Regions from separate parts of the Sporacetigenium sp. TC11 genome, predicted to be linked through region 1. Evidence: a T-box and tRNA genes for the amino acid it is inferred to sense, from the RefSeq annotation. Region 1 holds a T-box; the other holds one or more tRNA genes.
The links. A T-box is a leader RNA that pairs with one kind of tRNA and senses whether it is charged. The one in region 1 lies ahead of metG (methionine--tRNA ligase), so its partner is inferred to be a tRNA-Met.

Region 2: it has a tRNA-Met gene. The T-box ahead of metG (methionine--tRNA ligase) is inferred to sense a tRNA for this amino acid. The anticodon was not compared.

Annotation. Positions count from the first base shown of each region.
Region 1 covers NZ_JBYVNY010000009.1:77,829-82,872, forward strand. The annotation lists gene ACUSRV_RS12895 (TatD family hydrolase) at 93-863, opposite strand; gene metG (methionine--tRNA ligase) at 874-2,811, opposite strand; T-box leader at 2,859-3,082, opposite strand; gene ACUSRV_RS12905 (hypothetical protein) at 3,153-3,341, opposite strand; gene ACUSRV_RS12910 (spore maturation protein) at 3,439-3,963, opposite strand; gene ACUSRV_RS12915 (nucleoside recognition domain-containing protein) at 3,963-4,517, opposite strand; gene ACUSRV_RS12920 (nicotinate phosphoribosyltransferase) at 4,677-5,044, shown strand, end outside.
Region 2 covers NZ_JBYVNY010000002.1:186,082-191,125, forward strand. The annotation lists gene ACUSRV_RS03820 (LysE family translocator) at 1-371, shown strand, start outside; gene ACUSRV_RS03825 (hypothetical protein) at 409-666, shown strand; gene ACUSRV_RS03830 (PAS domain-containing protein) at 705-1,979, opposite strand; tRNA gene ACUSRV_RS03835 (tRNA-Met) at 2,174-2,249, shown strand; tRNA gene ACUSRV_RS03840 (tRNA-Met) at 2,278-2,353, shown strand; tRNA gene ACUSRV_RS03845 (tRNA-Met) at 2,381-2,456, shown strand; gene ACUSRV_RS03850 (pentapeptide repeat-containing protein) at 2,572-3,228, shown strand; gene ACUSRV_RS03855 (FMN-binding protein) at 3,277-4,122, opposite strand; gene ACUSRV_RS03860 (MFS transporter) at 4,485-5,044, shown strand, end outside.

The sequences.
Region 1 (5,044 bases):
TTACAAATAAGTTACAAAAATTGTAAATTTAATATATTAATTCTACCAAAAACAGGAAAAACCTTTACAATTAATGTAAAGGTTTTAAATAATTATTTTATATTGAAGAATTTCTTTGCATTTTCTAATGTAGCTTGACATACTTTTTCATAGGATATTCCTTTTTCTATAGCTATTCTTTCCGCAACATATCTAACAAAAGATGGGTCATTTCGCTTCCCTCTATGAGGATGAGGTGCTAAATATGGGGAATCTGTCTCTATTAATAAATGCTCTAGAGGTATTTCTCTAACTACCTCTGGAGTTTTTTTGTTGTTATTAAATGTAAGAGGTCCTGCTATAGATATATAGCATCCCATTTTTATATATTCTTTTGCTAAATCTACATTTCCACTATAACAATGAAGTACACATCCTATATCTTTAGACTTATTATTTCTTATTATATCAAAAGTATCTCCATGTGCATCTCTGTCGTGTACTATTATTGGAAGTTTTAATTCATTAGCAAGTTGTATTTGTTTTTCAAACCACTTTCTTTGTAAATCTCTAGGAGAATTATCGTAGTAATAATCAAGTCCTATTTCTCCTATAGCTACAACCTTTGGATTTGATTTGGCAAGATCCCTTAGTACATCTACAGCGCCTTCATCCATATCTTCTACATCATGTGGATGTATTCCAACAGCAGCATATATAAAATCGTATTTATTAGCTAACTTCACACTGTTTATAGATGTAGGTATATCTGCTCCGGGATTTAATACATATTTTATTTTTTCTTCTTTTAACTTATTTATTAAATCTTCTCTGTCTTCATCGAATCTAGAATTATCTAAATGTGCATGTGAGTCAAATAACATATTATCACTCCTAGCTTACAATACTTCCGTCTTTTACTCCATCAACTGTTGCCACTGCTAAATTATTATCATCAGATCCAGCAAGTAACATACCTTGTGATTCTACACCTCTTAGTTTAACAGGCTTCAAGTTACATACAACTATAACTTGTTTTCCTACCATTTCTTCTGGTTTATAGTATTTAGCTATTCCAGAAACTATTTGTCTTTCTTCACTTCCTACTTTTACTTTAAATACTAATAATTTATCTGCCTTTGGATGTTTTTCGGCACTTAATACTTTACCTATTCTAAGTTCTACTTTGTCAAAGTCATCTATAGTTATTTCTTCTTTGTGAGTTAGTGGTTCTTCTTTAACTTCATCCTTTGGAGCAAATAATTCTTCTAAAGCTTTAACTTCTTCTTCAATGTCTAATCTTGGGAATAATACTTCACCTTTTGATACCTTAGTGTTTTCTCTTATAAGTCCAAATCTATCAGTGCTTTCCCAGCTAGTTAAATCTTCTATTCCTTCTATTCCAAGTTGTCTATATATCTTGCTAGCAGTATCCTTCATTATTGGATTTACAAGGGTAGCTATTATTCTTATAGATTCACATAAGTTGTATAATACAGCATCTAACTCACCTTTTTTAGACTCATCTTTAGCTAGTGCCCAAGGCATAGTTTGATCTATATATTTATTAGTTCTTCTAACTGCTCTCCATACTTCTTCTAGCGCATCGTTAAACTGAAGTTTGTTCATTTCAGATTCAAAGTTTTCTCTTGAAGATAAAACTTGAGTTTTAAGTTCAACATCTACATCAGAAGATTCTGTAGACATAGGTATTATTCCGTTGTTGTACTTTTCTACCATTGCAACAGTTCTGCTTACTAAGTTACCTAAATCATTTGCCAGATCCGAATTTATTCTACTTACAAAGTTTCTATGTGTATAACTTCCATCTTGTCCAAATGCAAATTCTTTAAGTAAGAAGTATTTAAGAGCATCTATTCCATATTTATTTATTAACGGCTCTGGATAAACTATATTGCCTTTAGACTTACTCATCTTATCATCAGCAAACAATATCCATCCATGACCGTATATTTGCTTAGGTACTTCTTCTCCTAATGCCATAAGTATAGCAGGCCATATTATACTGTGGAACCTAACTATTTCCTTGCCTACTATATGAACTTCTGCTGGCCAGAACTTTTTATAATCACTATCATCTTCGCTCATATATCCAAGTGCAGTTATGTAGTTACATACAGCGTCAAACCATACATATATAATGTGTCTTTCATCAAATGGAACTTTTATACCCCAATCAAAAGTAGTTCTTGATACGCATAAGTCTTCAAGACCTTTATCTAAGAAATTGCTTATCATTTCATTTTTTCTAGCCTCAGGGAAACAGAAGTTAGGATTGTCTATAAATAGTTTTTTAAGTTTATCTTGATAATTAGATAATTTAAAGAAATATGCTTCTTCCTTTGCTATATAAGTTTCCCTGCCACAATCAGGGCATTTTTTATCTTCTGATAACTGAGATTCTGTCCAAAAGCTTTCACATGGAGTACAATACCATCCTTTGTATTCTCCTTTGTATATATCCCCTTGATCGTATAACTTTGCAAATATTTTTTGAACAACTACCTTATGTCTTTCTTCTGTTGTTCTTATAAAATCATCATAAGATATATCCATTGTACTCCATAATTCTTTTATATTGTTTACCATTCCATCTAAGTATTCTATTTCTTTTAATCCCTTTTCCTTAGCTGTCTTTTGTATTTTTTCTCCATGTTCATCTGTTCCTGTTAAAAACTTTACCTCGTATCCACTAAAACGTTTAAATCTAGCTATAGCGTCTGCTGCAACAGTTGTATAAGTATGTCCTATATGAAGATTGCCACTTGGATAGTATATAGGTGTCGTCACATAATAAGTTGGTTTTTGCATTTGTTTTCCTCCTTGTTTTTTTGTAATAAAAAAACGCCCCTATACAATATAGGGGCGAGTTTATTCGCGGTACCACCCTAGTTATCTAAAAATTTTAGATATCTTTGTAGACTATAACGAGTCTAATCGTTTCATCTTAAAAACATAGTTTATGTTGTTCGGATGAAAAGCTCAGAGACCATGTTCAATAAATCTTTTAACGCTAGCTTTCACCTTTTCTAGCTCTCTGTAGATAAAATATTTTATTTACTCTTCTCTTCATAGCTTGTATTTTATAATATAATTATTACCAATATTTTTAAATTAAATTCTATATAATATTATTATCTCTGTCAAGTATATTATTTAGAAACTCTTTTGCTCATAGTCTTATTCGTCGTCTTTGGTAAATCTAAATCTATATCTTGAAGAACTTCGTTTGAATACTCAAATCCCATATTTTTTACTTGAGGATCTGCTACCATTTCTTTTAAAATAAATGCATTTTCGTATTGATTTCTTTTGTGACTTTTCATTTTATCAGATTTCATGATATCACTCCTTTTTTGAGTATTTATTCTCTATTAGTTTTTACATAGTATAGGAGTTAATATTCATGTAGTATTTTTTTACAATTTTTTAATATATTTAGGAAAAAATTACATAACATATAAATACAGATGCCAAAACCCCTGCTATATGGCTAAGCATAGCACAAGTCAAAGTATGTCTAGTGTGTTTTATTTTTAGGCTTCCATAGTATATAGCCATGGTATAAAAAATAGTTTCTGAGGCTCCTACTATAGTTGCTCCCATTTTTTCTATTATAGAATCTATTCCAACTCTAGATGCAAGTTCTGCATACATGGCAAGTGCTCCGCTTCCAGATAGCGGCTTTACTAGTATTAACCCTATTAATTCTTTAGGTATGCTAAATAATTTAGCTACAGGTGAGAATAATAATTCTAGAACGTATAGTCCTTGACCGTTTTTAAATACACCAATGGCTAAGAATATACCTATTATAGCAGGTGCTATTTTATATGTAGTTTTTATACCATCAAGTGCTCCTTTTACAAAACTATCATATATGTCTACTTTTTGCATTTTACCATATACAATTATTATGAGTATTATAAGAGGAACTAATAAGTTAGATAATAAATCTATCATTATTTAATCCTCCTCTGTAGTAGCTTGCAAGATACTATTCCTACTATAGTAGATATTGTAGTTGCAAATAAGGTACTCATTATTATTTCATTAGGATTTGTTGCTCCATTGTCAAATCTAATCTTTAACATTGTAAAAGGTATTATCTGAATTGATGATATGTTTATAACTAAAAACATAATCATATCATTGCTAGCTGTATCCTTTTTAGGATTTAAAGTTTGTAATTCCTCCATAGCTTTAAGGCCAAAAGCAGTTGCTCCATTTCCTGCACCTAAAATATTTAAAGCCATATTCATAAGCATATAAGACATTGCTTTATGACCCTTTGGAATAGATGGAAATAGCTTTTTTAGAACCTTATATAAGGATTTTCCTAGTTTATCAATTAATCCTGAATCCTTTGCTATATTCATTATTCCCATCCATAGGGCCATTATTCCTATTAAGCTTATAGTGAACTCTACGCCTCTTGAGGCTTCACTTATAATAGTTGTATTTAGACTAGGAAGTTTATTGCATAAAATACTCCCTACTATGCCTATACTCATCATATAAAACCAAATTTTAGCTATAATAATCCCCCCTTAACTAAATTTTATGATTTTAAGTTAAGGGTTTATACTTGAAACTTGATTAATATTATGTTTTCATAATATTATGGGCTTTTCTAATTTTTTTACTATATACATAATATGATAAGGAGAATAAGCATGAGAAATTTAACACTTCTTACGGATTTATACCAACTTACAATGATGAACGGTTATTTTGAAAACGGTGTCCATGAGGATATTGTTGTATTTGATATGTTTTTTAGAAAAAATGCATGTAAAGGTGGATATACAATAGTTTGTGGTATAGAGCAATTTGTAGATTATGTTAATAATTTACACTTTTCAAATGAAGATATAGAATATCTAAAAAGCTTGAATTTATTTTCCGATAAATTTTTAAAACTTTTACAGGAATTTAAATTTACAGGAGATATATATGCAGTTGAAGAGGGGAGCATAATGTTTCCAAATGAACCTATAATTACAGTGAAGGCACCTCTATACCAATCACAATTAATAGAAAC
Region 2 (5,044 bases), on a different contig from region 1:
TTGTTTTTGGATTAAGTAATATTGTAGGGTCTTTTGGGATTTCAATTCTCCCAAACTTGAATTTTGTATTGAATCAAAGTCCAGAAAATATATTTTTAAAAACAATTTTATTAACTATATCAAATCCATTGACAATACTGTTTTGGGCAGGGGTCTTTTCTACAAAAATCTCCCAAGAAAATATGGATAAAAAGAATATGTATTTATTTGGACTTGGAGCAGTGTTGTCAACTGTATTATTTTTAACGCTTATTTCAATTTTAGGAAGCTATATTAATAATTTTTTAGATTCATCATTTATTAATATATTAAATATAATTGTAGGATTGGTATTAGTTGCTTTTGGAATTAATAACGTTTATAATGGATAAAATAGACTATATTAATACACATACTTAAGGAGAGTTTATGATAAAAAGAGAATTTGATATAAATGATACTGCTTATATAGCAAAGAGTAGAAGGCTTAAAGCTCACATTGATGGTAGTGATACTAATACAAAAACTATATCTTTAAGAGCAGGAGACTCTGTAAAGATATTAGATTATTATGAAATTGAAAAATACGGATATTCTTATGAAGCTGAGTATAAAAAGGATGGAACTTCATATATTATAAAAAAACATTTAAGTCAATCGGACTTAAGACCTAAAAAAAATTACTAGTAAAAAAGGTTGTATCAAAAATTGATACAACCTTTTTATTAATATATATCCTTAATATTTGAGTAAAATTCAAAAGATCCTCCATAAGTTTGTTTTGCAATATACATAGCTTTATCAGAATAAGTTATAAGTGTTTCTATATCAGTTGAATCATTGGGATAAATAGATATACCTATACTCAAAGATATAGTTAACTCTATTTCATCTAACTTTAGTGGGGTCTTAAGTTTTTCTAAAATTTTATTGGCAAGGGTAGATGCATCTTCGTAACTATCTACATAAGGTTGAATTATTACGAATTCATCTCCGCCAAGCCTTGCAACAAAATCTACTTCACTAATAGTATTTTGAACAATTTGGGCAATTTCTTTAAGAACAACATCGCCACAGGTATGTCCATATACATCGTTAATTCTTTTAAACTTATCAATATCAAACAACATTAAAGCAAATTTGAAATTTCCTCTACGAGCACTTTCTAATATTAAATTTAGGTGTTTCATAAGGTAGCTTCTATTTGGTATTCCAGTAAGTGAGTCATAATTTGCAAGATACAACATTTTCTCTTCTACTATTTTTCTTTCAGATATATCTCTGACAATGTGAATTCTCAATCTTTCTTCATCAACTAGTACACTTTTAACGCTCACTTCTACAGGAAAACTACTTCCATCTTTCTTAATATGTGTGCATTCAAATGTAAGACCATTTTTATCAGCTATATTCATTTGTTCTTGGAATAAGTGATTAGTTAAATTGTGTCTTAAATCTAGAACATTTAATTTAGTTAATTCGCTGAGAGTATATCCATACTTTAAAATAGCACTCATATTAGCATCTATTATGTTACCATTAATGTCTGCATAGAAAATAATATCTTGTGCATTATCAAATAAAAGTTTATGTTTTTTCATAAGTTCATTAGTTTTTTTCAAATCGGTTATATCAGCAAATAAACTGGTAAAATTGCCATTTGCCAAACCAAATGTATAAACTCTAAAATGCTTATCCAATTGTTTATTATAAGTTTCAAAACTAATCGGTATGGCTGATGTTAAAATTTTTTCATAAGTATCAATCCAAAATTCATTCAAAATAGATCTAAGATCTGAAAATCTTTTTCCTACGATATCCTGTCGAGTCAATCCAGTGATGTCTGTAAAAGCATTGTTAACTTCTAAAAAGTTATAGTCCATAGGATCACCATTATCATCAGTAATTGGCTTATGAAAGGCAACCCCTTCGCTTATTGAATTGAAGAAAGACTCGAGATAGGAATTACAATCCTTTCCACAAATACATTCTTTCCACATATAAACCATTCTCTCCTTAATAAAATATTGAGCTAGTCTTATTTACATTATATGTAATTGGATGTATTAATGGTCACTGATAAATACCATAAGTTATACATTTATGTAGATGATTTTATTTTATAATAAAATAAATTTGCTATATTATAATATGTGTGTTATTATAGTATTTAGGCAATGAAACAACACAATATCGCGGAGTGGAGCAGTTGGCAGCTCGTTGGGCTCATAACCCAAAGGTCGTAGGTTCGAGTCCTGCCTCCGCAACCAAAAAATTACTATAATTTAATCACAATATCGCGGAGTGGAGCAGTTGGCAGCTCGTTGGGCTCATAACCCAAAGGTCGTAGGTTCGAGTCCTGCCTCCGCAACCAAAAATTACTATAATTTAATCACAATATCGCGGAGTGGAGCAGTTGGCAGCTCGTTGGGCTCATAACCCAAAGGTCGTAGGTTCAAGTCCTGCCTCCGCAACCAATAAAGTATAAAACCAAACTCTTATATCTTTTGATATAAGAGTTTTTTAAGTATTATTAGGATAAAAATAAGTAAATAATAAACTAAAGTAGAACATATTTTGATGGAGGTAATTATGGCTATACAGAAAAAGGTAATTGATAATTTTAACTATAACAACATAAAAAAAACAAACAAGAATTTTATGTACAAAGACCTAAGAAGGAGTAATTGTTATAACTGCGATTTTTCAGGTTCAAACTTTAATTATGCAAGTTTAAGAGGTGCACAATTTAAGTCATGTGATTTTCATGAATGTACATTTGAATCTGCTGAATTTGTTGCTACAAATTTAAAAAGAAGTAAGTTTAAACAAGCTAAATTTGAAAATGTAGTATTTGACTCTGCAAATTTAGAAGGCGTAGATTTTAAAGGAGCAGAATTCAAAAATGTTATATTTGTATCCACAGATATAAATAAAGCAGTTAATTTAGATTTATCAAATTCAAATGTTAAGATATTTGATGAAATGCCAAAACTAGAAATTAGTGAAGAACTTGAAAATGCTGCTAAAGAGGCAATGACTAATGAGTATGTAAAAGCTGCAAGGGTATTAGATACAAAGAATGGATCTGTTAGTCCAATAAGCATGATGATACTACTTGAAAACTTTGATGAGGGAACTTTAATAAATGGATTAAACGCTATTAAAGAAAACTTAGATAAGGAGTTTTGCACACTAAGCTATATAATTAAACTTCTAAAAACTTATCAAATAGAAGGTATCATATAAAAGAATCCCCGACATTCCTGTCGGGGATTTTGTTGTTATATATTATTTTTATTCTGCACTCATATCCATAGTAGCAGTACCAGTTTTACCTATTTCTGCTAAATCATCTAAAGTATATTCTACTAGTAGTTTGAAGTTTTCAACAGAATGTGTAGCTCCTGTTACAACGTCAACTTTAGAAATAGATTGTTTTTCTACTAATTGTTTTTCTAATTCAGCAGTATATTTTTCTGGATAAGTTTTTGCAACTGCATCCATCTTAGTTTTATAAGCTGCATCTTCAGTTTTTAATTTTCCGTCTTTATTTATGTAATCAAAATTTATATTTGCAATTTTATGATCTTTTATTTCAAGTTCTACAAAAGGTTTCCAACCTTTATCATCGAAATCAGTTGCTTCAACTTTATATGAACCATCTTCATAAAGAGGTACTATTGCTTTTGCAGTATCACCAGTTTTTGCTTTTTCTATTGCAGCAGCTGCAAGTTCATTAAAGTTTCTTGATGAATGAGTAGCACCAGTCACAACGTCAACTTTTGATGCATCTTGAGTTTCAATTAAGTTAGCTCCAAGTTTATCAAAACCTTCTCTTGGTGTATATCCATTAGCTTTGCTAAAACCATCTATATATCCTTGGTTTTTTGTTCTCATTTCCTTAGCTTCATTTGTATAGTCATAATTTACTTCTGTTATTTTGCCATCTTTAACAGTGATATCAACAAATGCTATCCAATCTCTAACATCAGTTCTATCGTATTCTGCATGATAAGCACCATCTTTTAATGCGCTTGTTGGTTCAGTAGCTGGAGCTGCTGTTTCTTTAGTAGATGTACAACCACTAAGTAGCGCTACAGTCATTAAACTTGTTAAACCTAATCCTAAAATCTTTTTCATTAGCATATCCCCCTTAAAACTATGTTTTTATAACTTAATTACATTATATGGTATTGAGATATCTAGTGTCAACAGAGCTGTTTACAAAATAACAATTAATTACAATAAAAGGAATTTAATTCTACAAGAATAATATATCTAAAAAGATTTGTAAGATAAAACCGGAATATAATTGTATTTAGGTATGGTAAAAATAAGCATATTTATGTTAAAAATATGATAAATTATTAATATAAACTAAACCGTAAGGAGGAAAATAAATGTATAGACCTATTTAATACACAACAAAATCACAAGATATTTTAAAAACAACCTTTAAAAAAGAGGTTTTTTTGTAATGTAATTTTGGGGGTGTATTAAAAATGAATAAAAAGGTCAACGTTTATTTGATGTACATTATTGTATTCTTACAAGGGTTTGTTTTTTATGGGCCTATAGCTACGTTGTATAGACAAAATAGAAACTTATCTTTGTCTGATATGTTTTTAATAGAATCTATATCGTGGATATTAATGATTATCTTTGAGATACCATGGGGATGGTTTGCAGATAAATTTGGGTATAAAAAAACACTAGTTATTTCAAATTTTGTATTTTTTATATCAAAAATAATCTTTTATAAAGCAAACTCATTTGAGATGTTCTTTTTGGAAAGAGTATTATTATCATTATCTTTGGCAGGAATTTCAGGGTGTGATATTGCTCTAATGTATTCATCGATAAATAAAGAAGAAAGTGAAAAGGTATTTGGCATATATAGTGCATTTTCAACTGGTGGTTATTTAATTGCTTCATTTATGTATGGAGTACTTGTTAAGCAATCTATGGATAGTACTGCATTTTATACTATTATACCTTATGCAGTTGCAGCAATATTAACCTTGTTTATAAAAGGTGTGGGTGTAGCTTATGAAGAAAAGCC